One region of the Irregularibacter muris genome, then DNA from elsewhere that is predicted to be linked to it. Evidence: riboswitches for the same ligand, from Rfam matches in the RefSeq annotation. Region 1 holds a riboswitch; the other holds the start of a gene.
What was found. Region 1 has a riboswitch for lysine ahead of NSA47_RS06115 (transporter substrate-binding domain-containing protein). Riboswitches for the same ligand answer to the same signal wherever they lie in the genome.

Region 1 (16,333 bases):
GAGCTTTAGAAAGGACCTATATTATAGATTAAATGTGATAAACATCAATCTACCTTCTTTACAGGAGAGAAGAGAAGATATTATTCCCTTAGCCAAGGATTTTCTTCATATGTATTCAAAGGAATATGATGTGGATATAAAGGCTATCCAGCCCAAGGTTATAGAATATCTCACCCATTATAGCTGGCCTGGCAATATAAGAGAACTCAAAAATGTCATGGAACGACTGGTTATTTTATCAGAGGAGGGCATTATCAAGGAAAAATTCCTGCCGGAAAGTGTGATTAATAGTCCCCAAGAGAATAATATTTTAGGAATAGAGGACGAAAAAGAACTTATCCAACGGGCAATTAAAAAATATAAATATAAAACTAAGGTAGCTGAGGCACTGAACATGCCTAGAAGTACCCTATATTATAAAATGAAAGCCTATAATATTGATTTGTAATAATAAATAGACAAAGAGTAGAACAACTTTTTGCCTTTTCTTGAGGAAAAGATTTGGAGAACAAGTTTTGTCATAAATAATAAGGACTTTCCCAATAAACAAGGAAGATAATATAATATAAATCATAATAGATAAGAAAGGTGTAATTTGGTTCCAATGAAGAAAAGAGAGAAAAGTGCCCAATATATGCAACAATACCAAGAAATTTTCCAGTGTCCTATTTGCATGGCAGATATGAAGATTGTAGACTTAAAGAGTTTAATATGCACAAATAATCATACCTTTGACGTAACGAAACAGGGATATATCAATCTGCTAAATAGCTCTTCAAAAACCAAATACAATAAAAAATTATTTGAATCCCGTAAAAGTATAGTAGATAGTGGATTATTTGTGCCCCTGCATGAAAGGATTAGTCAATTGATAGCCAATGGGGTAGGGGGAGAGGAAAGGATAAACATTTTAGACGCAGGTTGCGGAGAAGGCAGCCATCTTGCCTATATAAAAGACAATATAGATAAGAAGTTATCTACCGATGTGTTAGGTGTAGGTATTGATATCGCTAAGGAAGGAATTGTTGTGGCAGCCAGAAACCATATGGATTTTCTTTGGACGGTGGGGGATTTAGCCAAAACTCCCTTTCAGGAGAAGTGCTTTGATATTGTTTTGAATATTTTATCTCCTGCTAATTATGGGGAATTTAAAAGACTACTAAAAGACAATAGTATGGTGGTAAAAATCATACCCCAAAGGGAGTATTTAAAAGAATTACGGGAGATCATTTTAGAAGAATCTAGGGAAGAATCTTATAATAATGAGAGCATAGTAAAAAAATTTAAAGAAAATTTTAGGATTATGGAGAGGCACCCCTTAAGCTATATCTTCCCCTTAGATAAGTCCCTAATTCCGGAATTAATCCTTATGACTCCCCTATCGTGGAGTATAAAAGAAGAGAGTCTACAGGAATATTTAAAAACAGATTTAGACCACATTACTATTGATTTTGATATATTGATAGGTAAACCTTAAGAAAAAAATGAAAAAAAGAATAGATTTTGTTTACCCTCTACGATTAGAGTTTTCTCTAATTGTAGAGATTTTTTTTGTGATGAAAGGGACTTAGAAGGTTTACCATCTTTACCTTCTAAGTCCCTTTCATAAATTTTAGGGGAACAAAAAATTGTTGACAATTTGAGACTCATATTATAAAGTATAGTAAGTTGGTAGGAATACATGGAATTAAAGTGATGAAGGAAGGGGGAGAAGGATGATTCAATTGCTTGATGTCAGTAAAACCTTTGAGAGTAAGGCGGGAAAGGTACATGCTCTAAAGCATGTGAATATGACCATTGAAGAGGGAGATGTTTTTGGGGTTATTGGATTTAGTGGTGCCGGCAAATCCACCTTAATTCGTCTAGTAAATGGATTAGAAAAGCCTACTAATGGAAGGGTGTTTGTAAAGGGGCAGGAAATGGGAGAACTCCCTAAATCTCATCTTAGAAAGATGAGGAAGGAAATCGGTATGGTTTTTCAACAATTTAATCTCCTAAACGCTAAGACAGTTTATGCGAATGTTGCTATGCCCTTAGTTTTAGATAAGATACCAAAGCAAGATATCCAAAAACGTGTGATGCGATTATTAGAATATGTAGGATTGGAAGATAAAGCAGATGCATACCCCAATGAATTGTCTGGGGGGCAAAAGCAAAGAGTGGGAATTGCAAGGGCACTGGCTACAAACCCAAGCATTTTATTATGCGATGAGGCTACTAGTGCTTTAGATCCTAAAACCACTTTATCTATTCTAGAATTATTAAAAAAGATTAATCATGAATTGAATATCACTATTTTAATCATTACCCATGAAATGAATGTCATTAAGAATATCTGCAACAAAGTGGCTGTTATGGAAGATGGAGCAGTTATCGAGGAGGGAAAGGTCATTGATGTTTTCGGAAATCCTCAAAAGGAAGTGACAAAGGATTTTGTGAAAACAGTTATTGACGATACTCTTCCAGAGGGAATGATGAAAAAATTAAAAAGGGATAGGTCCAATAGCTCGATTCTAAGGCTAAAAACCATAGGTGATTATGGAAAAAACGCTCTATTATCGGAGATCAACAAGGAATTTGATATTACTACCCATATTCTATTTGCCAGTGTAAGCGAATTAAGGGAAAATACGTTGAGTATTGTGATTGTGGAAATAGAGGGAACACCTATTGAGAGAGAAAGAGCTCTTGCTCATATTCAATCAAAGGGAATACTCTATGAAAGGATGGAACTATGATGGGATTTAAAGATTTATTGGGAATTACTCCAGACAAACTAATTTTATCCATTCAGCAAAGCATCTATATGATAGGAATAGCCTTGCTTATTGGTGCCCTCATAGGAATTCCCCTAGGAATACTATTGGTTCTTACAAAAAAGGATGGCCTATTGAAAAATACGCTATTATTTTTTGTTTTGAATAATGTAATTAATATCATCCGCTCTATACCCTTTGTGATATTACTTATATTTATCATGCCAATGACCCGAGCTTTAATGGGTACGACCATAGGTTCCAACGCGGCTATTGTGCCCCTTGTGGCCTATATCAGTCCCTATATAGCTAGATTGGTAGAAAATTCCTTGCTAGAGGTAGACAAAGGGATTATAGAAGCAGCGGAAGCTATGGGAGCAACTACATTTCAAATCATATGGTATTTTTTATTGCCAGAGGCTTTAGGATCCTTGATATTGGCCCTAACCACAGGAACTATTGGCTTAATAGGTGCTTCTGCAATGGCAGGGATTATAGGGGGAGGGGGAGTAGGAGATTTAGCATTGACCTACGGATATCAAAGAATGAATACTCCCCTTATGGTTGTTACGGTGATTATTTTGGTCGTTTTTGTACAAATTATTCAAAGCCTTGGAAATTACTATTCAAGGAAGATTAGAAAAAACTAGGAGGGAAAACATGAAAACAATAAAGAAATCATTTATTCTATTAATGTCTTTAGTTTTACTATTGGGGATTATTACAGGGTGTGGACAAAAAACAGAAACAACAGCGGATAAGGATCAAGCCACAAAAAAAGAAATTACAGTGGGAGTATCCCAGGGTCCTTATAATGTTTTATTCGATGAGGCGGTAAAACCCATCTTGGAAAAACAGGGATATACAGTAAAATCAGTAGAGTTCCAAGACTTACTCCAATCTGAAATTGCTCTTAATAACAATGAGATAGATTTTAATGTGGCTCAACATACTGCCTATGCAGAAAATTTCAATGAAGCCCATGATGGTCGTTTAGTCGCTATTACCCCAATTCCCACTGTACCAGCAGGGATATTTTCGGCCACCAATACATCTGTTGACCAGATTGAAGAAGGTGACAAAATAGCTATTCCCAATGATGCTTCCAATGCAGCTAGAGCATATGCTTTACTACAAAAAGCTGGGTGGATTAGCTTAAAAGAAGATGTTGAATTATTAACAGCCAGTGTAGATGATGTAATTGAAAATCCTTATAACCTTGAATTTGTAGAAATGGAATCTTTAAATATACCCAGAGCTTTACAGGATTTTGATTTTGCTGTTATTACGGGTTCCATTGTCTATAATGCAAAAATAGATACATCCACAGTATTATTGCAAGAAGATATTTTAAAACATCTAGAACTCGTGGTGGTTGTAAATGAAGAGGATAAAGATACCCAGTGGGCAAAGGATATTGTAGAGGCCTATCATTCAGATGAGTTTAAGAAATACATGGAGGAAAATAATTCCGATAACTTTTGGTATGTACCGGATGAGTTGAAATAATAGAGAGTATTTTATAAAAATAAACCCAATGTAAAAGAGGGAAAAGAAAAAATGAAAAAGTGGTTTAGTCATTTTTTAAAAAAATTAGAACAGGCCAATAAAGAAAATTTTGGGAGTGAAAGAATGGACTGTTGTGCAGTCAATCAAAAGAGTAACCATGATAGAAATACAAATAAAGGGAAACAAACCAAGGATAGAAATTTTCAATAAAAGAAAAGTTCTCTATTCTCTTGCAAAAAACATTTGACAAAATAAAACAAATGTGCTAGTATAAGTCACAATAAATAAAATATTGAAATCCTCATCCTTCTGGGTGAGGTAGAGGCGCGGTATCTATGAGTATCTATATCGAGGTTGGAAGCCAATGACCTATAGAGAAAGGAGCCACCGCCGAAGTGTCAGACACCAAAATCTGATGCTGGGTCTATATCGAATAGGTATAGGACTGACGTCATGGTATTTGCTCAGTACTTTGATGTTGTGCTATCTCACATTGAGCCAGGAAGGAGGAGAGAGGATACCTAGCTTTGCTATAGGCATATCATCACCTAACAAATCCTGTTAGGTGTTTTTTATTTTTAAGGGATGATTATTCGAATAAAGATTAAGGAGAGAATGTAAAATGAAAAAAAGATTATGGGTATTGACCACTATAGTATTATTGGCCATGACAATATTTGCAGGCTGTGGCTCTAGTCCAGCAGATACTTCGGAAGCAGGAAATGAAGCCAGTGATGATGTTTTTAGAGTCGGACTGGAAGCAGGATATGCACCCTTTAACTGGACACAAATCGATGATTCCAACGGAGGAGTACAAATTGAAGGCAGTGCAGAATATGCAGGGGGATATGATGTAGAAATAGCGAAAAAGATTGCAGAGGGATTAGGAAAGGAATTAGTCATTATAAAGACCGAATGGGATGGATTGACTCCTGCATTAACTTCTGGAAAAATTGATGCCATTGTTGCAGGGATGTCTCCTACAGCAAAGAGAGCAGAAACCGTTGATTTTTCCGATACTTATTACAAATCAGATTTGGTCATGGTTGTGAAAAAGGGAGGAGCTTATGAAGGTGCTACTTCTCTAAAGGATTTCAAAGGAGCAAAGATCACTGCTCAATTAAATACTTTTCATTATTCCGTTATTGATCAAATTGAAGGCGTCATACAGGAGACAGCTATGGATAATTTTCCTGCCATGAGAGTGGCCCTAGAATCTGGTATGATCGATGGATATGTATCCGAACGTCCAGAGGGAGTCAGTGCAACCGCTGCCAATGAAAACTTTGCTATGGTAGAATTTACAGATGGATTTAAAACCTCTGATGAGGATACGGCCATTGCTGTAGGTCTCCCCAAGGGAAGCACTTTAACTGAAAAAATAAATGAAATATTAGCAACCATTTCAGAAGATGAACGCACGACCCTTATGGATGAAGCCATTAAAAATCAGCCATCGTCAAATTAAAGAAGCTATAAAATAGAAGGTAAGCCTGAGTATCAGGAAAAGAGATCGAAGATAAGAAAGAGCTATGCCTATTATCAGAGTACTTACCTATAGGAAAAAAATCAGAGAAAAAGAATCTTAGGATGTCCATAGATTTTGTAGAGTTTTAGAGGAGGGACGACATGACTTATGAGTGGTTGGTAAGAATTTTGGCGGATTATTGGCCTATGTTTTTACGAGGAGCTGGAGTGACATTATTTATTTCCATAATTGGTACCATCCTGGGAACAATTATAGGTTTATTAACGGGAGTTATACGTACAATCCCTATGCCGGAAAGAGGAGGGAAAAGAATCTTATTAAAGTTTCTCAATATCCTTCTCAGTGCATATATAGAATTTTTCCGAGGGACTCCAATGATTGTGCAGGCTATGGTGTTTTATTATGGCTCAGCACAGTTCTTAGGTATTCACATGGATAAATTGGGGGCGGCAATTTTTATTGTATCCATTAATACGGGAGCCTATATGGCAGAGATTGTGCGGGGAGGAATTATTTCTGTCGACCGGGGACAATTTGAAGCAGCTCAAGCCATAGGGATGAATCATGTGCAAACCATGAAAAATGTAGTATTACCCCAGGTAATTCGTAATATCTTACCTGCCACCGGTAATGAGTTTGTAGTCAATATTAAAGATACCTCAGTGCTAAATGTCATCTCGGTATCAGAATTATATTTCCAGACTAAATCCATTGCAGGAAATAATTTTAGATATTTTGAAGCATTTTTTATCACAAGTATTATTTATCTTGTGATGACCTTTACTGTGACGAGAATTCTTCGTGGGATTGAAAGAAAGCTGGATGGTCCAGAAAATTATAATCTTATTGGAAATCAAATGCAGGTGCAAAGACCGGAGGATAGATTGCGCAGGGAAAATAAAATGTAGAGAGGAGGGTGACCATGGAAAGAGTAATCGACATACAACATTTAAGTAAGACCTTTGGAAACAACCAAGTTCTGAAGGACATTAATTTCTCAGTGAACAAAGGAGAAGTAGTTTGCGTCATTGGATCCTCAGGATCTGGAAAGTCCACTCTTCTTCGTTGCATCAATCTTTTGGAAAAACCCAGTGGTGGAGCAATTATTTATAATGAAGAAAATATATTAAAGGATGAACATGATATCTATAAATACCGAACAAGGCTTGGCATGGTATTTCAGCAATTTAATTTATTTAATAATCATGATGTATTAAGCAATTGTACCATAGGACAAAGAAAAGTATTGGGTCGCTCTCAGCAAGAGGCAGAAAAAGTTGCCATGAAGTATTTGGAGGTTGTAGGGATGGCTCAATATATCCACGCCAAGCCAAAACAATTATCGGGAGGACAAAAGCAAAGGGTAGCCATCGCTAGGGCACTTTCTATGGAACCAGATGTTATGCTTTTTGATGAACCCACCTCCGCCCTTGATCCTGAAATGGTAGGAGAAGTCCTAAAAGTCATGAAGCAACTTGCCCAAAGCGGTCTTACCATGATGGTAGTCACCCATGAAATGGGCTTTGCCAAAGAGGTGGCGGATCGTGTAGTGTTCATGGATAAGGGAGTTATTGCGGAGGAAGGAAATCCAGAACAAATCTTCAACCATCCAACCCAGGAAAGAACCAAACAATTTTTAAAGCGTATATTAAATAAAGGATAGAGTAATTTATCATACTCTATCCTTTATTTTTATTCAAATAGTTTTAAATACTCTCCATAACCCTCTTTTTCTAGATCTTCCTTTTTTATAAATCGCAAAGAAGCACTATTAATGCAATATCTCATGCCTCCCTTATCCCTTGGCCCATCAGGGAATAGATGCCCCAGATGGGAATTTCCATACTTGCTTCTTACTTCGGTTCTCCTCATGCCATGGCTGGCATCTGATTTCTCTACAATATGCTCATCGTGAATACTTTTATAAAAACTAGGCCATCCACAACCGGCATCATATTTATGCTGGGAACTAAATAGTGGCTCTCCTGATACGATGTCTACATATATTCCCTCTGCCTCAAAATTCCAAAAATCATTATCAAAGGGTCTTTCAGTAAAATCATTTTGGGTAACATCATATTGAAGAGGAGAAAGTTTTTCCTTTAATACTGTTTTATCAGGTTTTTTATATTTCTTATCCATTGGTTTCCTCCATTCTATTGGAAATTTATTGCCTGATTAACCTTATGGAATATTATACCCATTTAGTAGATATTTCAATTATTCATATATTTTCCTATGGAAATGGGTAAAGGGGAATTCATAGGATTTTAAAGGAATTTTAAGAAAGAAAATAGAAGTTAAAGAGAGAATAAGGATTAAAAGCATTCATATAAATTTAGATAAAAGCGAAAAGGAGGAAAAAAATGAAAATAATAAAGGGGAATAATGTAATCTTTTCTTTTAAGCCTAAAATGGAGCCAGTACAAAAGGTTAATCCCAAGGAAGTTTTTAAAGTGATAACCAATGATTGTTTTTATGGACAAATATCTTCCGAGGAGCAAACATTGGACACCTTAGATTATTCCAGGGTTAACCCTGCCACAGGACCAATATTCGTAGAAGGGGCAGATCCAGGGGATTTATTAAAAGTTAAAATTCTTAAGATTGATATTCACTCCCAGGGGATTGGACTTACTATGGGGGGACAAGGGATTTTAGGGAATAAAGCCACAAAAACAGTGACCAAAATTCTTCCTATAGAAAATGGACATTGTAGGTTTAATGATATTTATCTTCCTATTAAACCTATGATTGGGGTTATTGGGGTAGCTCCCTCCCAGGAGGAAGGAGAGTTTATTACGGCTACTCCTTGGAAACACGGAGGAAATATGGATACTACAGATATTTGTGAGGGGTCAACCCTGTATTTCCCTGTAGTGCAAGAAGGCGCTCTTTTGGCCCTAGGTGATTTACATGGGGTGATGGGGGATGGAGAGGTATGCTTTACGGGATGCGAAATTGGTGGAGAAGTTATTTTACAGGTAGATGTGATAAAAGGCAAGACAACTACTTGGCCTCTATTAGAAACCATAGATTCGACCATGATAGTGGGTTCAGGAAAAACCTTGGAGGAAGCTGCTGAAGCCGCAACTGATCAAGCGGTTGAGCTTCTGAAAAAAGGTCTTGGTCTACCATGGGAAGAGGCCTATATATTAGCCAGCATTTCCATGGACTTAAAAATTAGCCAAGTGGTTAATCCCAATAAAACCATAAGAGCAGCTATTCCAAAAACGATATTGCCCACTGAATTATTAATTCAATCCATATAGTTAAGTAAGAGCTATAGTAAATAAGTGGATAAAGGAGTACACTTATTTACTATAGATAAAGAAATTTCTACCTCCTCTAATCATTAGAGACAAAATAAAAGTCAATAAACGCGGGGATTTATCTATCCCAAGGAGGAGTTAAAGAACAAAAAAACAAAAAGGGATTTTTAGGATAAAATTGGGAACCCTATAGAAAATATAGTTTTTAGGTAGGTGAATCTATGAGAGAAGCAATGTTTTATGAAAAGAAAGAGGATTATATTCATTGTTATCTTTGTCCCCATCATTGTCAGATAAAAGAGGGGAATAGGGGGCGTTGTAATGTGCGCAAGGTCATTGATGGAAAGCTTTACTCCTTAAACTATGGGGAAGTTTCCGCAATGTATGTAGATCCTATTGAGAAAAAGCCTTTAAGGGATTGGATGCCCGGTAGTGAAGTTTTATCCTTTGGGAGCTTTGGATGCAATTTTCATTGCCAGTTTTGTCAAAACCATAATATTAGTATGGAAAGACCCATGACCATGCCTACTACCCCTGGGGAAATTGTGGATAGGACTTTAGAGTATAAAGTACCTTCCATTGCCTATACCTATAATGAACCTACTATTTTCTATGAGATGATGTGGGATGTGGCAAGATTGGCGAAAAAGAACAATCTTAAAAATGTGCTCATTACAAATGGATATATAGAAAAAGAAGCCCTGATTCATCTTTTACAGAGCATAGATGCTATGAATATTGATCTTAAAACCTATAGTGATGACATCTATAAAAAAATGGGGGGCCACTCTGTTTCTAATATTTTGCATACAATAGAAGAAGCTTCCCAAAAATGTCATGTGGAAATATCTCTACTTATTGTACCGGGGATTAACGATGATTTGAAGCAGATACAAGCATTATTTGATAGGTTAAGAGAAATAAACAGTGACTTAGTACTGCATATTTCTAGGTATTTTCCCATATATCATTATCATGAGGATCCTACAGATATAGACCTCATGAAAAGAATACAGGAAAAAGCCTTAACATATTTTGAAAAAGTTTATTTAGAGAATGTATAATCATAAAGATGGAGGCATTGTCCTCAAAATAAAATTTGGCCTATGCAAATAGGCCAAATTTTATTTCCAGCCAATAGACAATGATTCCCATGATTAGGGCGGGGATAGTGTTGAACACTGTAGCCCAAAAGGAAGACCTCTTATCAATAGCCAATAGGGGAAATAGAGCATCTCCATCTTGAGAAATAGCATTGGCCAATAGGGCAGCAAAGGGAACCATACCTTGGGTGTACAGTGTAACAAAAATAATTTGAGGTCCACAGCCAGGAATAATGCCGATTGCTGTACCTATTAAAACAGCTAATAAGCCTGTAGAAGTTAAAAAGCCTGTAATCAAGGTTTCACCAGCGGCATAACTTCCACCCCCTAGGCCTAATACCATAAAATTATAGACCAAATAGGCTACAAAGACCCATGTACCTACAAAGGCAGTTTCCTGAGCATTGTGAATTAATGTTTCTTTTAAAGACATGGCCTTCATCTCGACTTCCTCATGGGTATCATCTTGGAGAAATTTTTTTCCCATCACCATCATGAATATGGAAAAGAGGATTCCTATAATTCCTAACATAGTACCCAAATGAGGAATAGCCAATTCATTTAATTCAATTTGCATCAAGTCTAAAATTCCAAAGACTAAGCCAATGGCTATGAGAATCCAATAAGCAATATACCCTTGATGAGTGAACTTATAACCAAAGGTATTGGGATTTTGGTGACCTTTTATTTCATGATGAAGAATGAGATCAATTTCATCTCCTTCATGATGACCAATATGTTTTACTAACTCTGTATTACCTTCCACAATTGGATGGCCCTCTAGGTTTTGTGCACTATGGTCCATATTTTTATGAAGTTCCTCTGATTCTTTTCGATTTTTCAATTTTATCTTTTTGAGAAGTCTATCTCCAAAATTAAAATAATCCACAATATATCCTGTGATAATGGCAGCAATAAAGGAGAATAGACTGACTAAAATATACTTCCCTGGCATTATCGTCATAATGACAAAGGCCGAGTCCCCCATGGTGGCGATTAAAGTGGCTACTACTGTTCCAAAACTTACGACGCCAGCGGGAAATAGGGGCATGACAAAGATAGCTCCACCACATCCCGGAGTCAATCCCAGCAAAGCCCCTATGATCGGTTGTATGCTTTTTGATTCTTGGATGACCTTTACCAGTTTACCGGACTGGGAAAAATTGATATAACCAAATATGATGAGCACTGCTCCTACAAAGGCAGTTACCTCTATAAAAGCACTTTGGGCACTATCGAAAATAACTTGTAAGATTTCACTGGCCATATGCTTCACTCCCTTTTTATTATATTCAAGACATAATATATTCTAATACCCATAAAAGAGCAATACAAAACAAATAACTTAGAGCACCGTTTACTCGGTGGCCTCTTCATTGACAAATGATAAAGATCAGGATATTATATGAAGGTGACCGACCAGTCGGTCGGAAAGATAGGGAGGCGTATACATGTTAGCAAAATATAGCGTAAAAAAACCTTTCACAGTCTTTGTGGCTGTGATTTTAGTACTTATATTAGGTACTATTTCCTTTATGAATTTGAAAACAGACTTATTACCCAGCCTAGATTTACCTTATATGGTAGTCATGACACCCTATCCCGGGGCCAGTCCAGAAGAGGTGGAAATGGTAGTCACCAAACCAGTGGAGCAGATTTTAGCTACCACAAGTAATATCAAGAACATAAATTCCATATCCGATGAAAATTCCTCCATGATTATTTTAGAGTTTGACAACAATGTGAACATGGATTCTGCAATTATTGAGGTAAATAGCAGTTTAGATTTGATTAAAGCAAATTGGAATGACGAGGTCGGTACGCCTAGCATCATCAAAATGAATCCAGATATGTTGCCCGTGATGATCTCGGCAGTGGACGTCAAGGGAATGAATGTTTCAGAGGTATCCAAGCTAGCCAGGGATAGCATTATACCTGAACTAGAGAGCGTAGAAGGTGTGGCTTCTGTAACTGGACAAGGATTAGTAGAAGATAGCATAGAAGTAAAGATTAGCTCAGATAAGATCGAAAATTTAAATAAGAAGATTTTAAAGAACATAGATAGTGAACTTTCCAAGGCTGAAAGTCAATTATTAAAAGCCAAAGAGGAAGTGAATCAGGGTCTATCCCAATTAAAATCTGAAGAGAAAAAGCAAAGTGCTAAACTAGCCGAAGGAGAGCAGGCTTTAGATTTAGCTAAGTCTGAAATGGAAAAGGCAGAAACACAATTAAATACTGCAGAAAGAGAATTAAAAGAAAAAAAGAATCAAGCCGAAACAGCTCTTACTGCATTAGAAATGATCCTAAGTGGGAAAGCTGATCTTGGGGATTTAGAGGATAGACTCACCCAAGAACAAAAGCAAGAATTACAGGGCATTGTAAATCAAGGAATTTCCCAATTAAAAGCGAAAAAAGATGAATTAACAGCCGCTGTAGTTGAAATGGATAAAGGTTTAGAAGAAATAAAATTACAAAAAGCTACTTTAGCTTCGAAAAAGAATGAAGTTGGAAAGCAAGAAGAACAACTAAAACAGGGTAAAGCCACCCTAGATACAGAAATGAATAAGGCTAAAGTAGAATTGGAAAAAGGCCAATCTACCATCGAAGACAACTTAGCAAAGCTAGATGATTCTAAAGAAGAAGCTTTCAAAAAAGCAGATTTAGAAGGGATGATCACAGAAGATATGATCGGAGGCATCTTGACTGCCCAAAACTTTTCTATGCCTGCTGGTTATGTATCCGAAGATGGAATTGATTATCTTGTAAAAGTTGGAGATAAAATAGGCACAGAACAGGAAATCGGTCAGCTTCTTTTGTTTGATACCAAAGTAGATAGTGTAGGCAAGGTATATTTAAAGGATGTAGCAGATATCCAAAACACAAACAATGCCGAAGAACTATATGCCAAAGTCAATGGAAAGGATGCAGTAATTTTAAGCTTTCAAAAGCAAAGCAACTACTCTACTGCTGAGGTAAGTAAAAGCATTAGGGAAAAAATAAATGAAATGACTGATAAAGATCAAAATCTTACCATAAGCAATTTAATGGATCAGGGAATATATATTGATATTGTAGTGGATTCAGTATTAAGCAATTTAATTTATGGAGGAATTTTAGCCATAGCCATTTTATTACTGTTTTTGAGAGATATAAAACCTACCCTCATTGTTGCCCTATCTATACCCATTAGCTTAGTTTTTGCTATTGCCATGATGTACTTTACCGGGGTAACCATTAACATCATTTCCCTGGGAGGATTAGCTTTGGGAGTAGGTATGCTGGTAGATAACTCTGTGGTGGTTATTGAAAATGTCTATCGATTAAAAAACAATGGATTATCCTCCTACCAAGCCTCTATCGAAGGAGCCAAGCAAGTATCGGGAGCTTTAGCAGCCTCCACCTTAACCACTATAGCGGTATTTCTACCTGTGGTTTTCACCAATGGCATATCCAGACAAATATTTACCGACATGGGATTGACCATTGCTTATTCTTTGATTGCCAGTCTTATTGTAGCCTTAACTTTAGTGCCTGTCATGTCTTCTACTATTTTTAAAAACTTAAAGGACAAAGACCATAAGTTTTTTGATAAAATAGTAGCTTCCTACGAAAGGATACTAAAAACAGCACTACAACATAAATTTATTGTTATGATTCTTGTAGTGGCATTACTTGGAGCCAGTGTATTTTCAGCCTTTACCATGGGTACGGCCTTTATTCCAGAGATGGAAGGCGCAGAAATGTCTGTAACCATCGAAATGGATAAAGACAGCACCTTTAAGGATAGGACCGACATGACCAATACTGTGGTAGATAGAATAATGGAAATTGAAGGAATTGAAACCATAGGAGCATTTTCAGGGGGGACTATGGGTGGCATGGGCTCTGGTGGTGGCGAAAATATGTCCCTATATATCTTGTTAGAAGAAAATAAGACCCTCACCAATAGAGAAATTGAAAAAGAAATACAGGATAAAACAAAGGATTTAGAGGCAGACCTTGTTGTAAGCACTTCAAATATGAATATGGGAGCCATAGCAGGAGAAGGCATCCAGGTGATAATAAAAGGAAATGAAATTGATCAGTTAAGAGAAATATCCCATGATATAGCGGATATATTAAAGGGTACAAAAGGAACTACCGAGATTGAAACAGGTTTTGAGGAAAATGCTGTAGAGATAAGAATTACCGTGGATAAAGAAAAAGCTATGGAAGAAGGCCTTACCGTTGCCCAAGTTTATTCCCAGATAAGTAAGTTGATCTCAGAAGGGAAGACGGCTACAACCATCAATACCGATAATAAAGAATATCCAGTCGTTGTGGTAAATAGTAAAAATGAAAATATCCTTCCAGAGGATTTAGAAGATCTGGAAATGACTATAGAAAAAGAGGGAGAAAGCAAATCTATTAAAGTAGGAGATATTGCTAAGATAACCCAAGTCCAAGGTTTATCTTCTATTCGAAGAGAAGCCCAGGAAAGATATGTTTCAGTAGCAGCCAGTATTGCTTCTGATCACAATATAGGTCTAGTGAGTAGAGAATTTGAAAGTAAGTTAAAGGACTATGATGTTCCTGAAGGATACAAAGTAGAACTTTCCGGGGAAAATGAAACCATCAATGATACCTTAAAGGACCTTATTTACATGATTGGATTGGCCATCGTCTTTATCTATTTGATTATGGTAGCCCAATTCCAATCCCTATTATCTCCCTTTATCGTGATGTTTACCATTCCCTTAGCCTTCACAGGAGGACTCCTGGCCTTATGGATAACAGGAAATGAAATCAGTATGATTTCTATGCTTGGATTTTTAGTATTAAGTGGAGTAGTGGTGAACAACGGTATAGTATTTGTGGACTACACCAATCAATTAAGGAAGAATGGATTAGGAAAAAGGGAAGCCCTTATAGAAACAGGAAAAGTCAGATTGCGCCCCATCCTAATGACGGCCATCACCACCATCCTTGGTTTATCCACTCTAGCCTTTGGTGTGGGCATGGGTGCCGAAATGCTACAACCTTTGGCCATTGTAGCCATAGGAGGATTAACTTACGCCACTATCCTTACTCTATTTGTAGTACCTGTGATGTATGATGTATTTCATAGAAATAAAAAGAGCATAAACAATAGGGATGAGGAAGAATAAAATGTCGGAAATCAAATATTCTGAAAAGGAAAAGGCCATTTTAAATGGCATGATTAACTTAATAAAAAGCGGAGCCAATCCTTATCTAGTCAAGGTCTCTGATATAGCAAAGTCTGCTGGAGTAGGGAAGGGAACCATCTATGATTATTTTCAGACAAAAGAGGAGGTCATTCTAAAGGCTATGCTTTTAAATATCAGCAATGAAATAGATTTGCTAGCCAAAAGAATTGACGCCAAAAGTAGATTTAAAGAAAAGTATTATGAAGTATTAAGTAGTATTGTAGAGAACTTGCAAAACAAGTTTTCTACATTTAACATTCTCATTTCATCGGGGAAACTACCAGAATTTAAAGATAACCATATGCAAGGCAATCACCATTGTTCCTCCCACCGCAACAGGATTGAGGCCATAATTGATCAATTATTGTCTGCGGGTTATAAGGAAGGTGCGATTAAAGATATTGAGTCCAAAGCTTATCAAAGAATGGTAATGAATGGTTCCTTATTTGCCTTTGGAAATTATCTAACCATGCAAAAACATTACCCGGGGATCAGTTTACAAGAGGCCATGGATTATTCTTATAAAATCATCATGAAATCTTTAAACTAATCCATTATATCTAGAGGGGAAGAAGGTGCCCCCTGAATAAAAAATACTAGATAAAGGGTTAGGCTGAATGAGCCTAACCCTTTATTTTGTTGAAAAAGTCCTATTTTGTGTCATTCTGAATGTAGCGTAGCCAAGAACTTTAATGGAGCTTAAATGCTAGATTCTTCCCTATGCTCAAAATGAAAAATTCAGGAATTTTGCTTTATAGATCGCAGATGCTTTCTTAGATTCTATTTAAAGAGGAAATTTTTAATACCAAGGATATGATATAATAAATTATTAGGGAACTTATTATGTGAGCTAATGAAGATTAAAGAGTGAGCATATAAAAACAATAGAACGAAGAAAGCATATAAGGGTGTGAAAAATGTTTGCATTAACAGAAGACCAGATAATGAATTTGTGTAATGGTAGTTATGTCTACTATAAAGGAAAACAATATTATGA
Region 2 (16,333 bases), on a different contig from region 1:
CAAAATGGTCTGTTTGTTCATAAAGGGTCACTTTGTGACCAGCTAATGCAGCTGTCCTTGCTGCCTCTAGTCCAGCTGGTCCTGCGCCAACCACTGTTATATTTTTGGGTTGCTCTGTTTTCTTAAGTTCCTCTAAGTATTCATAACCTAAAGTTGGATTCACTAAACATCGTATGGGCTCATTTCTAAATAGAGTTTCTAGACAACCCTGTTGACATCCAATACAATGCCGAATATCATCATGCTGGCCTTTAGCAAATTTATTTGGTAGATCAGGATCAGCAAGAGAGGGCCTGCCCATGGCAATAAGATCAGCTTTTCCTGACAAAAGTATACTTTCGGCTAAGAAGGGGTCGTTGATTCGTCCCACAGTCATAACGGGAATGTTTACAACCTTTTTGACTTCTTCAGCGTAGTTCACAATCCACCCGGGTGTTATATTCATAGGAGGGATAATTGCCCATGTTGACTCATAGGTTCCTGCAGAAACATGTAGGGCATCAATACCTTGTTTTTCTAACTTTATGGCAATGGTTTTGGTTTCTTCAATAGTACGTCCACCAGGAACTTTCTCGTCTGCTGAAATTCGAAAACCGATCATGAAATCTGGACCACATTTTTCTCTGATATCTTTTATTATTTCTAGAGGAAAGCGTAAACGGTTTTCTAAGGAACCACCATATTCGTCGCAACGTTTATTTGAGTACTTTGACATAAATTGTGCAATTAAATAGCCGTGGGCACCATGGACTTCAACACCGTCAAAACCCGCTTTTTTTGCCCGTAGAGCTGTGTCGCCAAATTGTGAAACAATCTTTTTAATTTCTGGAATAGTTAATTCCCGTGGAATAGCTCCTAAAACAGGACAGGGTAAGGGGGAAGCTGAAACAGGTTGTTCTCCAATCACTGCTGGAGTAGTTTGCCTTCCACAATGATATATTTGGGCGATAATCTTAGATCCCTCCCTATGTACTCTCTCGGTCAACTCTGCATGGGATTGGATTTGCTCATCTTTCCATAATCCTGGAGTCCAAAATCCTCTTCCTAATGGATCTACCGCATAGTCTTCTACAATTATCGCGCCCCATCCGCCTTTAGCCTTTGTTTCATGATAAACAATAAAGCGCTCAGTGGCCATTCCATCAGGATCACAGTATACAGTTACCATAGGGGAGACAACTAACCTATTTTTGAGTTTAACATTTCCAATGGAAATAGGAGTAAAAATAGGACTTGCATTTAATGTTTTCATCATCATAACCTCCTTTGTTGATTTATATTGTAAAAACACTCAATATCCAAGGTTTTTGGAGAGGGCATTTTTACAAAAGGATGAAATTTTAATAATCAATATTACAACTATGGGTAACCGGCCGGTTACTTTAAGGGTATTATATCAAAGGGTGACTGGTGGGTCAATGATAAATTTTAAACAAATTTTCTGGCTAAAAGCCCTAGGGAAATCACTTAGTAAACAGAAAAATAATTTGAACTTATCCAAATTACTGTAGTGTAGTATAGAATCTTTTTGCAAAAGGATAGGGTGAAAGTTCTTCATGGAAATATAAATATTTGATATAATCGTACTGCATTGCCTTAATTATTTAGGTTGTAGCATGCATTGAAAATCGCTTATGATATCATAGAGGAATCAATAGTATTGGTTTTGCTAGTTGAATAAAAAATTTGCTTTGTATATAAGCTCTTTGCCTTGGAAAAATTGTGATTCAATGAGTACAATAGGTTAATATGACGTTTTAAAATAATAGAAATTAGGTGAATATATTATGGGGATATCAAAGGAAAGAAATAAAATGATAAGGGAGGAGCGTCGCAAACAGATACTTGATGCAGCTTTAATTTTATTTGATGAAAAAGGATATCGTAAGACCCGTGTTAGTGATATTGCAGATAGAATTGGTGTAAGTAAGGCTCTTGTGTTTAAATATTTTCCTAAAAAAATAGATATTTTTATAGCAATTACTGAATATATTGAGTCCTGTTTAGTAGAAGTCTTAAATGGTGCTACTCCCACAGATTCATTAAAAAATTTTGGTCTTAAACTTACTTCTACCACAAAAGATTATATACCACCCATGAGAATTTATATAGCTACTTTTATTAGAGGGGAACTTCCTGCTGAAATGAAAGAAAATTTTCTCCGAAATAATTTTTCTAGAAAATGGATAACTCCAATTGTTAAAAAAGGGCAAGAAATGGGAGAGTTTCGCCAAGGTGACCCACAAGAACTGGCAGATGCATTTTGGCTATATATGTTTGGTGTAGTTGCTAATTATATTCATAATAGAAATAGCGAAGACCATATGCCAGACATTGAAATCTCTCTTAGGATGTTAAAAGAGTAAATATATTTCTGAAAAGTATATGAGGATTTTTAGATGGTTTAGGATAGTTATCATATTACCCTTAAGATGATAACAGATGGGCAATGATGATCATTGATATTGGCGTTGTAGTAAACCACTATGACGAAGTGGTAAGGCTTGTTTTGGGTTTGAACAATTTGCATGTATACATTGACAACTCAGTATGGACGGGGATATGCTTTTTATATATAAGGATGAGAAGAATAGAAAGCCAAGTATGGGGAAGTAGGAGGAAAAAAGTATGAAAGAAAACAAATATGATAGCATTCAATTTTTTAATCAATACAAACAGATGCCACGTTCCATGGTTGGCCTTCAGGCTGCAGGTGAATGGCATGAACTTAAGAAAATGTTGCCGGATTTTAAAGGTAAGCGTGTTTTGGATCTGGGCTGTGGTTTTGGCTGGCACAGTCGCTATGCCCTTGAACAGGGGGCAAAATCCATAGTCGGTATAGATATTTCAGAAAGGATGCTGCAGGAGGCGAGAGAAAAAACCACCTCTCCATTGATTGAATATATTCATATGCCTGTTGAAGATATGGATTATCCCGAGAACTCTTTTGATGTTGTTGTCAGTTCACTGGTATTTCACTATATTGAGTCCTTTGAAAATATTTGCAAGAAGATAAGTCAATGTCTGGTGCAGGGTGGAGATTTTGTATTTTCAGTTGAACATCCGGTTTTTACCGCCCAAGGCAATCAGCAGTGGTATTGTGATGCAAAGGGGAATCTGTTGCATTGGCCTGTAGACCATTATTTTGAGGAAGGAGTACGACAGGCAGTCTTTCTAGGGGAGAAGGTTACTAAATATCATAGGACTCTCACTACTTATATAAATGCACTTATCCAGTGCGGTTTTGAGATCATCAAGCTGGTAGAACCTCAGCCAGCAGATCACCTTATGAATGAGCCTGGAATGAAAGAGGAATTGCGTCGCCCAATGATGCTATTGATATCAGCACGAAAAAAATAGAAGAATATATATTGACATTTAGGCTATGTAAAAGTTTATGAATATGTATTTGTAGGATTCTGGGTTAAGGGAGTTGGTAGAAAAGAAATTATGAACAAATCAGGTTATTTTAAATAAATAATAATAAAGATTTCAGACCAGTAAGTGTAATAGGGTTTTTCCAACTGGTTTTCATTAAAATATAGAATGGAAGGAGTGGTGCTTTATGTTGAATAATAGAATTGTGGATATTGTGGTAAATCGGGAGGTGTATACAGAATAATTGAGTATAAACCTCCCAAAGGGCATAATATAATATGAAACTTTAGGAGGAAGAAAATTGAGTAAAATAAATATGGAAAATATCGGACTTAGCCAAAGATTTATAAATGAGTCTACTTTATATGAGGGACTTTATATTGGGAGAGTAATTTCTCAATACAAAAGCTTATACAAGGTTATAACAGAAAATGGGGAATTAAATGCAGAGATTTCAGGGAAGTTTCGCTTTGATGTCAAAACAGTATCGGATTATCCTGGAGTAGGTGATTTCGTCATGATTGACCGAAATGACGATAGAGGGGGAAATGCGATTATTCATCATGTTCTTACAAGAAAAAGTGTTTTTGTCAGAAAAGCGGCGGGGACATCTAATGATGAACAAGTTGTCGCCTCCAATATTGATACGGTTTTTATCTGTATGTCCCTTAACCATGATTTTAATATCCGTAGAATGGAGCGTTACCTAGGGATTGCGTGGAACAGCGGGGCAAATCCTGTTATAGTACTTACTAAATCTGATTTATGTAATAATCTCTCTGAGAAATTGATAGAGTTGGATACCATTGCTATGGGAGTAGAGGTTATTGTCACCTCAAGTATGAATGAGGAGGATTATTCTCCTATTAAAAGCTATATTGGCAGAGGGAAAACCATTGCATTTATAGGTTCCTCAGGTGTTGGAAAATCTACCTTGATCAATAGGCTCATGGGAGAACATATTATTGAAACAAATGAAATAAGAAAGGATGACAAGGGCAAGCATACTACCACTAGACGGGAGATGTTTATTCTTCCAGATAACGGCGTCGTTATTGATACGCCTGGAATGAGAGAGGTTGCAATTGAAAATGCGGATTTATCAAAAGCCTTTGCTGATATTGATGAATTATCAAGGAAATGCAAATTTAGCGATTGTAGCCATACTAATGAGCCAAACTGTGCAGTACAAGAGGCTATGAGTTCTGGTTTGTTGTCAAAGGACAGATTTGAAAGCTATTTAAAACTAAAAAAAGAAATGAAGTATGAGGGCCTGAATTCCAGACAAATTGAAAATCAAAAACTAAATGAAATGTTCAAAGATGTAGGCGGGATGAAGAGTGGGCGTAAGGTCATAAAAGAAAAAGCCAAATTGAAGCATAAAACCTTTGACCGGAAGAGGACTTTTTAGTAAAAGTAAAAGAATTTGTTCAATCCAGGAAAATAAGGGTTAAAATGCATCCTGAGTTTAAATTCAATATAGTAGAAATAGAGGAGGTAATTCATGTTCAAAGAGAAAATTATTGAGGAAATGAAAGAGGTTTTTAAAGAAATTCCCTTTGGCATAGAGCATACTCTCAAGGTTTTGCAAAATGCAGAAGATATAATGAAAGAGGAAAATATCCCAGAGGAAGAAAAAGAATTAATTCGTATTGTTGCTATACTCCATGATATTGGTGCGGTTGAAGCACAAAAAAAGTATGGCTCAATTGATGGTGTTTATCAGGAGAAAGCAGGCCCTAAAGTGGCACGGGAGATACTTCATAAGGTGGGGTATCATAAAAACATAGATCGAATATGTTATATTATTGGCAACCATCATACTCCTTCTAAAATTGATGGTCTTGATTTTCAAATACAATGGGAAGCAGATTTGCTTGAAAACTTGACGGCTATGGATAAACAAAAGGATCAGCAGAAAATAAAAAAATGTATAGAAGATAATTTTAAAACAGTTGCAGGAAAAAGGATTGCTTACGATGGTTTTATTTTGGATTAGAAAGGATGATATATCAGGAGAAAAATATGTCGTGGACTGCCCTTCTTTTTATGATAGGAACAGCTGGATTAGTTAAATTCCGACTTGCTACGTTTGGGGTAAGAGTTTGTAAAATTTGCTTTCAGCAGCGTCAAAAACTCGCTTTGCTCAAACACTTGACTTAAAACGCTTCCAGCTACATTAACAAACTCTAAACCCTTACACTACGTCAAGTCTCCATTTAACTAATCCAGCTGACCTGCAAACAGTGCGTTATAAAAAGGCTTGTCATCCTGAACGTTAACGAAGGATCTTAGACCCAAAAGACAAACATAAGATGCTTTGTTTCCTTCAGCATGACAGTCACTTTTTACGACGCACTATTTATGTGTCAGCTGGGGGAGTTAAATGGAGATTTTGCTTTGTGAAGAGACTTAGAGTTTGTTAATGAAGCTATATAGGGGCTTTAAGTCAAGTGTCTGAGCGTAGCGAGTTTTTGACGCTACCTATATAGCGAATTTACAAACTCTTGGGCTCAAACATGAGCAAATCGGAATTTAACTCCCCCAGCGGCTGAGATTAATGGATAGGGGCATGCTTACGACGTATTTTTCTTATTATATGCAGGAAAGATTGATAACACAAAGTAGAGGATGATCATGAAAGTACGTATCAAAAAAGAAAAGGATAAAAGAATTGTCAGTTGGAGAATAGGAACTAATTTTATAGGGAAAGGAGTCATTATTGATTAATGGCTCCTTTCCCTATGTGTACCATAGAGAAGAACTTGGTGGTAAAGAATCATAATGAATTAGTGGCTATGTTTTAATGATTTTATTTTGGCTATGGCGATGGCCATTGAAGTCAGTATTGTTATAAATAATAAAACAACAATTTGTAGATTTATTTTTTCCGTAACTAAGAGTTCATATCCCCATGAGGCAGGAAAAATCATACCAATGTATTGCATTGCCTTAGGAAGCATATCGCTAGGGAACATAATTCCCGACAGCATAACCGATGGTAAGAATACCAATTGAGAAAACATAGTAAGCTTTGATGCATTTTTTATAAAAAGTCCCAGTAATGTGCCGATACAAAGACTTGCGGAGATAAACAGGGATAAAAAGCCGAAATATAATAAAGTATTTTGGGGCAATTCAGCTTGAAATACGAGGGGTGCTGTAAGATATATAACCATGCTCATCATCATTAGGTGAATAAAAGCGGAGATATAATTGCTTACTGTAGCGACCCAAAGAGGAATACCGCCCACCCTATAGGATTTTTTAATATCGCTGGCATAAATCTCAACAAGGGGATGGGGGGTGCCAATCATTGCCCCCATTGTTACTCCAAATACAGTCATGGATTGTATTAGGGTTTTATGGGCATCTGGTATGATTGATGTAAAAATATTTCCCATGAAAAAGAAGAATAATAGGGGGACAAGATAGTATGTGACTACAATGTCTTTGTTCCTGAAATCCAGCTTCCACTGAAGCATTGCATGATATAAAAAAGCATTCATTCTTTAACCCTCCTTGCAATATCCATAAACCGTTTTTCTAGATTATCCTGTTGTGTTTTAATATCTAAAATGGATACCGATTGAGCGATGGCAAGCTGTGAAATCTCCACTAAACAATCGGCAAGATTTTCTGTTTTAAATAAGGAGTAATTTTCTTGTGTCCCCATATAAGTACAACTATTGAGTTTTTCAATCACAATATCTGATGAAAAACTAACCTGTAGTAGATTTATTCTGTGTTTGCTTAAAATCAACTCCTGGGTTGTGCCAATAAAGGCAATTTCGCCATCCTTGAGTATGGCAATACCATCACAGAGTTGCTCTACTTCCGTCATATCATGACTTGCCAGTAAAATGGTTTTGCCCTGGTCTTTTAGACAGTTTATTTCTTCATGGAGTTGGACTCTAGCCTCTACATCAAGTCCCGCTGTTGGCTCATCAAGGAAAAGAATATCAGGATTTCCAATCATAGAAAGGGCTAGGTGCAATCGACGTTTTTGTCCCGTTGACAACTCTTTGTATTGTTTGTTTTTTAGTTGGTCAATACCCAGTCTGTTTAAATATTCGGCATCCACCTTACAGCCATTCCACTTTGAAAAAAGTCGAATAGCTTCTATAACCTTGATATTTCCTTGTAATGAGGAGGATTGAAGCTGAACACCTATCTTTCCCTTTATTTGTATTTCTCCTTCATCGTAGCACCGTATGCCTTCCAATATTTCAAGTGTTGTTGTTTTTCCTGCCCCGTTTACGCCAAGTAAAGCAAAGCTCTCTCCTTGATTGACTGAAAAAGATATGCCCTTGAGTACGGTATTTGTACCATAGCTTTTTTGAAGATTTTTTACAGTGATCGCTTTCATTTTACTCCTCCATTTCTGGTGTGGAAATATCTTGTTGAGCGAAGTAGTAAGACAATGCCTGTTCAATATAATCATCTATCTCTTGCTGTTTTGCTGCCATTTCCTTATCCCAATGGGTCTTGTCGTTATTGAACTCCATGAGTTTTGGGATAAGGCTCATATCCCCACCGGTAAACTTCATAATCATATCCCACCATTCACTGGCAAGTGCAATACTTTTTGCACTGTTGGGTGGCTCATTTTCTCTTTTGAGCTTCACCCCTTTATCTAAAATATGTTGATAAGAGTCTGCAATTTCCAAACCTAATTCTGGTTGAGTGGTGAAGTGCTCCTTGATATGGTTTGAAATGGTGTCGTCAAATAGTTTCCACACCCAGTATTTCTTATTCCCTGATTTTAACAGCATTACAATATCAGCATATTTATCAAAATCAACCTGCTCAATTTTTAAAACCTCATTATGCAAAGCTTTGATTGATTTTAATGCAGACTCCAATGAATGAATTTGCTGTTGCACCAATTCCCCTTGTCTTTCTAAGATATTTGCCACCTCTTCGGGGCTATCCAATTTAAAAAGCATATTTTTAATCTCCTTCAAAGAAAAACCAAGATATTTAAAGGAAAGAATCTGGTGTAGCTTTACAATATCTTTTTTAGAATAGAGCCTTCGACCACCTTCACTGGTAGAAGAAGGCTTTAACAATCCTTCTTTATCATAATATTGCAGGGTACGCACTGTAATATCCATTGCTTTTGCAAGTTCACCTACGGTAAACAAATCTTTTTTCTTTGAGGAAATCATTTCCACCACCTCCAACTATAGTATAGTATATTACGTAACGTCATAAACAAGTATTTTTTAAAAAAATATAAAATTTCGGTAATTCTACAACAACTACTTAAATATTCATAAAAAATTAAGTCTCAATTAAGAGCAGATAGGTAACAATGCTTAGATGGATATGCAAATAGAAGGCATCAGGTCTCTAAATAAAATTTAATTATAGTATTTAAGTACCTAATATAGATTTGTATTGTAGGAGGATTGAGAAGATGACAGTACCTAAAATAAAGGGATAATTGTAAGTCTTTTGATTGGGATAGGGCTTGAGCACATAACAAAATTGTGAAGAGTATAAAATAAGGGGGGAATAATAAAATCTTTTATTATTCCCCCCTTATTTTATACTCTTGCAGGATCTCTATGATAGACAAATTCTCCATCTATCATAGTTTTCTCAACTTTAATGTTTTTTATCTTAGACGCTTCCACAGTAAATATGTCTGTATCCAATACAATTAAGTCAGCCACATAGCCTGGTTTTAATCTTCCTTTAAACTCCTCTTTAAACTCATTAAAGGCGCTACCCATTGTATAAATATCGATAACATCTTCAAGCTCCATTTTCTCATTGGGAAGGAAGCCATCTGTAGGGGTTCCATCTATTCTTTGTCTTGTTACCGCACAATAAATATTAGGGAAGGGGTTACAATCCTCTACGGGAGAATCTGTTCCAAAACTTAGTGGTGCTCCTAATTTATGCAAAGTATTACAGGCATAAGAAGTACGAGCTAAATCTTTTCCAACCCGATCTTCAACAATTTGAATATCATAGTCTAAGAAAATAGGTTGGAACATAATAGGAATATTTAATTTAGCAATTCTCTGTAATTGATCCCTTCTAGTAATTTGACAGTGGACAATTCCGTGGCGAAGGGGATTAAGGCCATTGTTCATGGTCTTCTCATAGGCATTTATAACGCTTTCTATAGCGCCATCTCCAATAGCGTGTGTGACTACTCTTATTCCATTTTCTGTTGCTAGATCACATAACTCCTGTAATTGCTCATCACTTAGGGCTGCCACACCTTTAACGCCAGAGGCATCTTTGTAGTCATCTAGCATTAGAGCAGTTCTAGCTCCTAAAGAACCGTCTTTAAATAACTTTAATGCACCTTTAGACAAGAATTTCTCATCATATTGTCCTGTTTTGTGTTCTGTTTGTAAGTAAGCTTTGAAATCATTTATATCTTGAAAATTAAATTGGTGACTGTATCTTAATTTGGTTTTTTTGTTATCATAAATATTATGAATGATTCTAAACATAGTTTCAAAGTGGCTATTCATTATGTCACATGATTGTACAGAGGTTATTCCAACACTTAAAGCATAGTGAGCAGCTTTTAAAAACTCTTCCTCCCTATCATTATCATTTTTTTCAGAAAGAAGGGATTGGATTAGGCCAATAGCATTTTCGTTAAATATACCATTTGGCTTTCCATCACTTCCAAGTTCAATAGTACCACCGTCTACAGTCGTCTTTTCGTCTACGCCTACGATTTCTAAGGCCTTACTATTTCCAACTGAAACGTGACCACATACTCGATTAAATACAATGGGAATTTCTGTAGATATTTTATCTAAATCAAATTTATTTAATAGACGTTTTTCACCAGAAGTGAAATAGTCTTGATTCCATCCCCTTCCATTTAAAACTGTTATTTCTGGGTTTTGGGCTATGAAATTTTTACCCAGCTGGATAATTCCATCTATTGATCGAGCAGATGTTAGATTACAGGAAGTCATAGCGTCGCCCACCGTGGTAATGTGTAAATGACTATCATTAAAGCCCGGCAAGACTGTTTTACCTTGAAGGTCTATAATATGATCCGCTTTATTTTGCAAGATTTCTTCATTACTACCCACTTGTTTAATAATACCATCTTCAATAAAAATTGCCTCTTGGAAGTTATTTTTCTCAATATAAATTTTAGCATTTTGTAAAATAGTTTTCATAAAATCATCTCCTATAAGATTTGTCTAGCTTTATTTCTTTTCCCAAAATAAATATAAAACAATGAACCAATGGCAGGAACAGATAATCCAATAAGTGAAGTTTGTGGGTCTTCCATAAAGGTATTCATCATTAATCCTATAAATATTAGGGTTGTTAAAATAACAGTAATAGGATATCCAATTACTTTATAAGGTCTTTCTGCCCCTGGGAATTTTTTTCTATAAATCATAACAGCATATACTCCCAAAGTATTAAATAACATGCCGGAAAATACAACTAAAGAAGTTAACTGATCTAAATTTCTTAATAGAACCAAGGCGATAGAGAGTATGCATTGAACAATTAATGGAGCATAAGGCACTTTATGTACAGGATGTAATTTTTTAAAGCTGTCAAAGAAATGACCTTCTTGGCTCATTGCATAATACATTCTTGGGAAAGCTAGGATGCAGCCATTTAAAGATCCAAACATAGCAATCACCATTCCTATTATCACTAGTGTACTACCGGATCTACCTAATAATCTTTCCGCTGCATAAGTTCCTAAGTAGTATTCATTGTTTGCGATTAAGCTTTCAATTTCAGCAAAGGGGAGAACTCTATATATAGAATAGTTAAATAATGTATATAATGCGGTTATAGAAACTATAGAAATAATAATAGCGAGGGGTAGATTTCTCTTGGGATTTTTTACTTCCTCAGCTACAGTGTTTAAATTAGTCCATCCTTCGTAAGCCCATAAACTTGCAACTACTGCAAAGGCGATCATACTTATAATGCCGCCAAAGCTTGTAGAACCAGTCTTTGGAGTAAAGCTTAAATCGGGAGATACCCTACCCAACAAAAGTCCTAAAACCATGATGATGCCTATAGGTATAAGCTTTGCGATCATAGATAGGTTTTGTAGTTTAGAACCAAATTTAACGCCATAATAATTGACAATAGTCAATCCTATAATCAAACCTATAGCAATAATTTTAATAGTCCACTCTCCCATAGGGATAAGGCCAGTTAAGGCACTAGGAAGAGCAATGGCTAAAGCGGCAATAGAACCAGGACCACCTATTAGCCAGCTGTTAAATCCACCTAGAAAGCCAATTATAGGTGAATATGCTTTGCTTAAATATACGGTAAGTCCACCGGCACTAGGATCGGAGGCCCCTAGTTCTGCATAGCAAATGCCTCCTAATAAAGAAACTATTCCTCCAATAATCCAGCTTAGTAATGCTAATCCTAAGCTCATACGGGTTCTTACTAATACATAGGAACCTAAGTAGAATATTCCTGATCCTACCATTATTCCACCTAGAATACTAACTCCGCCAAATAGACTAATTTCTTTTTTAAAACTAGAATCTCTAGAATGTGATGCTTTAGCGGATTGATTTGTGTTGGTGAATGGATCTACTCTGTTCGCGATACTCATTTGGTCTATCCCCTTTCATAAAATTCTAAATTTAAGTAATAAAAAAACACCTAACAAGGATGTCAGGTGCGATTTTGCATAGAGCAAGGCAAAGACATTCCTCTCCTTTCCGACCCAGTGTGAGATAGCACAACATCAAAGTATCGGGCAAATACAATGATGACAGTCCTGCATCTATTGAATGCAGACCCAGCATCAGATTTTGGGATCTAATGCTTCGGCGGCGACTCCTTTCTCTATATGTCATAGGTTTCCGACCTCGATATAGATACTATTAGCAACCGCGCCTCTACCCCACCCACAAAAAGGATGAGGATTTTTATGGAATTTTTATTAAGAGCTATGATAACATAGCCAGAATATTTTGTCAAATAAAATATTGTATTGAGTATATTCATATGGATGGTGGTCTACATACTGATTTTGTAGCATGTTATTATTTATTTTTGCTCCGAATAATAAATAATGATAAAATAAATAAACATATAGAAATAAAAGACGGAGTTGAAAGTATTTTTGTAGTGGAGAGGAGAGAATTATGAACATAGGAATAATAGGTCCTCCAGATTCTGGACAAAAAATAGCTGAAATTATGGAGAAAAATTTTCCCCAATTAACTCCTAGAATATATGATGTAAGTAAAATAGAAGAAGCTTATTTAAAGGTTCGATATGCTGAGGGAGAATGTCAAGGATTAATATTTACAGGGGTAGGGGTATACTCTAAGATAATAGCAAAACTCGATCCTTCCCTTCCTTATGTATATATTCCATTTTTGGCCTCTAGTATTATGAAATCTCTTTGGGCTCTAAAGGAAAAATTTCCAGATTGTAAATCCTTTTCCATAGATACTGTAGAGGCCTCAGAGGTGGAGGATGCTCTTGAAGAGTTACACTTAAAGGATATGGAAATCCATTCGATGGAATATCATCCTCTCTATCCTGAACAAAAGTATGTAGACTTTCATATCAATATGCAGGAAAGTAAAAAAGTAGATGTCTCTATTATAGGCTTGGGATGGGTATATGAGGAAATGCACAAGAGAGGCTATCCTATAGTAAGATTATACTCTACAAAAAGTTCTATAAAAAATACCATTAGTGACTTATGCTATAAAATAAAGGCCGTTGAAGTGAAAGAATCCACTATAGCTGTACAACTTTTAAATATAAGAAGCCAACAAGATATGTCCCAATATAAGATATTAGAAACCAATTCTATATTGCAAAATAGTCTAGTGGGATATCTCAAGGAAGTCCAGGGAAGTATTTTCAGCCAACAATGGAATCAATATATCATATTCTCCAATAGAGGAGCTATTGAAAACATTCAAAATCTAGACATCCTCAAGAAAACCCTAGATTATTTAGAGAAGAAAAATATCATCGTACATGTAGGGATAGGACTAGGTAGAACGGCACACGAAAGTGAGATAAATGCTAGAAAAGCCCTAGAAATTGCCCTAAAGGAAGAAGAAAGTTGTATTTTTAAAATAGATGGCAAGAAAGTGGAAGGGCCATTATTACTAGAAAGGGAACTGAGCTATGATTTTGTAATGGATCCTTCAGAGATAGAAGAGATGGCAAAGTTAATAGATTTAAATCCCTTATATATAAAAAAAATTCAAGCCCTAAAGAAAAAACATGCTAAAGATACATTTACTAGCGAAGAATTAGGGAAGCATCTCAATGTAAGCACGAGGACCGCCAATAGAATTATCAAAAAAATAATCGATAATGATTGTGGAGAAGTAGTGGGCCTAGAAACAAATAATCCTGTAGGTAGGCCTAAGCAAATTATTAAAATAGATTTTGGATTACATTAACATATGTATTTTCATTAAGATTCCTTTTTAAGGAATCTTTTTTGTTTTTTATTAAACAAGTTATCGTTGACAGATTTTAATCCTTTTCATATAATAAGACTGCAGCTAATTAAAGACAACCAAAAGACATGTCTATAATATGAAATAGGTTGAAAGAAAGGGGTGAACCTATCTAAGAGAAAGGGGAGAATCAATATATCGTTGGCAATAAGCATTATTTTCTGTTATTTTAATGATTTTTAATTATAGAACGAACGGGTTTAATTTATTTACAAATAGAAAAGTTGGTTTTATTAGCAAGGGATCAAGCTTTTCTATTTCACTGAAGGGACCATAGCCGCCTTTCTGTGAAAACCAATTTTACTTAGGAGGAGAAGATTTTGGAGAAAAAGTTAAGTGTTTTAAAAGATTACAAATTGCATTTAGTTGCCCTAGTTGTAAGTATAATAGCTGAATTGATCGGACCCAAAAATATCCTTGTAGGGGATATAACAATCGTCTTATCCCCATTGATTTGGTCAATGCTTATTGTTTTTGCTATATATATGATAAAACCTCTTAAATTAGTTACGGAAAAAAATGCCTCAACCGCTAACTATATGATGGGTGTAGGGTTAGCATTATTAATAGCAAAATTAGGAGTTACCAGTGGTTCTTCTATGGAAGAAATCAAGCAGGCAGGACTGGCTTTAGTCCTACAAAACTTTGGGAACTTAGGGACAATACTATTGGCCTTACCCTTAGCTCTTCTTATAGGAATGAAACGTGAAGCTGTAGGCATGAGTCATTCCCTAAGTAGAGAAGCTAATGTGGGGTTAATACAGGATACCTATGGTGGAGAGTCAGCGGAATTTAGAGGGGTTATGGCCGTATATATCGTTGGTACATTACTTGGACCAATTGTAATGAGTGTCTTGGCATCCATATCTATTGCTACTGGAATTGTTAGCCCACTAGGTGCATCTATGGGGGTAGGAGCTGGAAGTGCATCAATGATGACGGCAGGTTTAGGTTCACTTATAGAGATGTATCCAGAACTAGAAGCTCAGATGACTGCATTTGCTGGACTGAGCAACTTAATTTCAAGTGTCATTGCACTTCCTTTAGGAGTATTCTTAGGATTGCCTTTAACTGAATTCCTATATGATAAACTATCAAGAATAATGAAAAGAAGAGGTGAATAGAAATGGAGAAACTTAGAGAAGATTTCAGCAATATAGTCGGTGCATTACTGCTGAGCATGCTATTTTCTATTGTATGTAATCGAGTAGGTTATGATACAGGGATCATTAAATCATTGCCAGGATTGTTGATTTTAGTAGCGATATCCCTAGCGGGTTATGTATTGTCCTATATTGTTCCTATAAAGAAGATTACAGCAGTATTGTGGGTATCATTGATTGCTATATTCCTTTCATCACCAATTTCACCTGTTTCTGAGCAAGTTATATTTCATGTGGGAAATGTTTCTTTGATGTCAGTGGTAACCCCCATTTTAGCCTATGCAGGGGTCTTAGTAGGTAAAGATTGGGGGAAATTCAGACAACTTGGATTGAAAGCTATAATTATATCCATAGTTGTAATGGCAGGTACATTCTTAGTTTCGAGTTTATTGGGAGATTTCTTCATGAAGATTTTTGGCTAGATGATCAAAGGTTTACTACACTATTTTTAAAAGAGGAGGAGTTTTTGTGAATAGTAAGGAATTAAAAGAAAAGATTATTAAAGCAATAGAGGAGAATAAAGATCTTATCATAAAGACAAGTAGAGAGATTTACTCTACACCAGAGTATGGTTATAAAGAATTTCAATCAACCAAGGCAACGGTTAAATTCCTAAAGGATCTTGGGTTAGAAGTAGAAGAAAATATAGCGGTTACAGGATGCAAGACAGTGATGAAGGGGGGGAAACCAGGGCCAAATATAGCGATATTGGGAGAGCTAGATGCAATTTCATGTGCTACACACAAGGATGCAGTGGAAACAGGAGCAGTACATGCATGTGGACATAATCATCAAGTAGCTGGAATGTTGGGAGCCGCTTTAGGCCTAGCGAAAAGCGGAATACTACAGGAATTAGCAGGAAATGTTTCGATAATCGCAACTCCTTCAGAGGAGTTTGTTGAATTAGAATATAGGGCGAAGTTAAGAGAAGAAGGTAAGATTACCTATTTTGGTGGGAAGCAAGAGCTAATCAAAAAGGGTTATTTCGATGATGTAGACATGGCAATGATGTTTCACTCTTCAGATATGGGAGAGAAAGATGCATTAGTAGGACCGGTAAGTAATGGTTTTATAGGTAAAAAAGTTAGATTCATAGGCAAAGAATCCCATGCAGGATCTGCACCAGAAGAGGGAATCAATGCTTTAAACGCAGCAATGCTGGCTATGAATAATATTCACGCCCAAAGGGAGACCTTTAAGGATTCGGATAGAGTAAGGGTTCATCCGATCATTACCAAGGGTGGAAATATAGTAAACTCCGTTCCTGATGATGTACAAATGGAATCCTATGTTAGGGCAAGGACAATAGAAGGA

Region 2: another riboswitch for lysine. It lies ahead of NSA47_RS12685 (APC family permease); the one in region 1 lies ahead of NSA47_RS06115 (transporter substrate-binding domain-containing protein).

Annotation. Positions count from the first base shown of each region.
Region 1 covers NZ_JANKAS010000004.1:82,704-99,036, reverse strand. Annotated here, with positions in the region: gene NSA47_RS06145 (sigma-54-dependent Fis family transcriptional regulator) at 1-448, shown strand, start outside; gene NSA47_RS06140 (putative RNA methyltransferase) at 605-1,477, shown strand; gene NSA47_RS06135 (methionine ABC transporter ATP-binding protein) at 1,716-2,738, shown strand; gene NSA47_RS06130 (methionine ABC transporter permease) at 2,738-3,406, shown strand; gene NSA47_RS06125 (MetQ/NlpA family ABC transporter substrate-binding protein) at 3,417-4,265, shown strand; gene NSA47_RS06120 (LDCC motif putative metal-binding protein) at 4,317-4,475, shown strand; lysine riboswitch at 4,577-4,759, shown strand; gene NSA47_RS06115 (transporter substrate-binding domain-containing protein) at 4,888-5,733, shown strand; gene NSA47_RS06110 (amino acid ABC transporter permease) at 5,895-6,662, shown strand; gene NSA47_RS06105 (amino acid ABC transporter ATP-binding protein) at 6,677-7,417, shown strand; gene msrB (peptide-methionine (R)-S-oxide reductase MsrB) at 7,447-7,896, opposite strand; gene NSA47_RS06095 (acetamidase/formamidase family protein) at 8,121-9,026, shown strand; gene amrS (AmmeMemoRadiSam system radical SAM enzyme) at 9,248-10,090, shown strand; gene NSA47_RS06085 (putative manganese transporter) at 10,131-11,396, opposite strand; gene NSA47_RS06080 (efflux RND transporter permease subunit) at 11,581-15,276, shown strand; gene NSA47_RS06075 (TetR/AcrR family transcriptional regulator) at 15,278-15,886, shown strand; gene NSA47_RS06070 (DEAD/DEAH box helicase) at 16,254-16,333, shown strand, end outside.
Region 2 covers NZ_JANKAS010000014.1:14,295-30,627, forward strand. Annotated here, with positions in the region: gene NSA47_RS12640 (oxidoreductase) at 1-1,252, opposite strand, end outside; gene NSA47_RS12645 (TetR/AcrR family transcriptional regulator) at 1,788-2,366, shown strand; gene NSA47_RS12650 (class I SAM-dependent methyltransferase) at 2,629-3,360, shown strand; gene rsgA (ribosome small subunit-dependent GTPase A) at 3,680-4,789, shown strand; gene NSA47_RS12660 (HD domain-containing protein) at 4,883-5,377, shown strand; gene NSA47_RS12665 (ABC transporter permease) at 6,168-6,887, opposite strand; gene NSA47_RS12670 (ABC transporter ATP-binding protein) at 6,884-7,747, opposite strand; gene NSA47_RS12675 (MerR family transcriptional regulator) at 7,749-8,549, opposite strand; gene NSA47_RS12680 (amidohydrolase) at 8,931-10,544, opposite strand; gene NSA47_RS12685 (APC family permease) at 10,556-11,971, opposite strand; lysine riboswitch at 12,089-12,271, opposite strand; gene NSA47_RS12690 (HTH domain-containing protein) at 12,510-13,796, shown strand; gene NSA47_RS12695 (DUF3100 domain-containing protein) at 14,177-14,980, shown strand; gene NSA47_RS12700 (hypothetical protein) at 14,983-15,441, shown strand; gene NSA47_RS12705 (amidohydrolase) at 15,488-16,333, shown strand, end outside.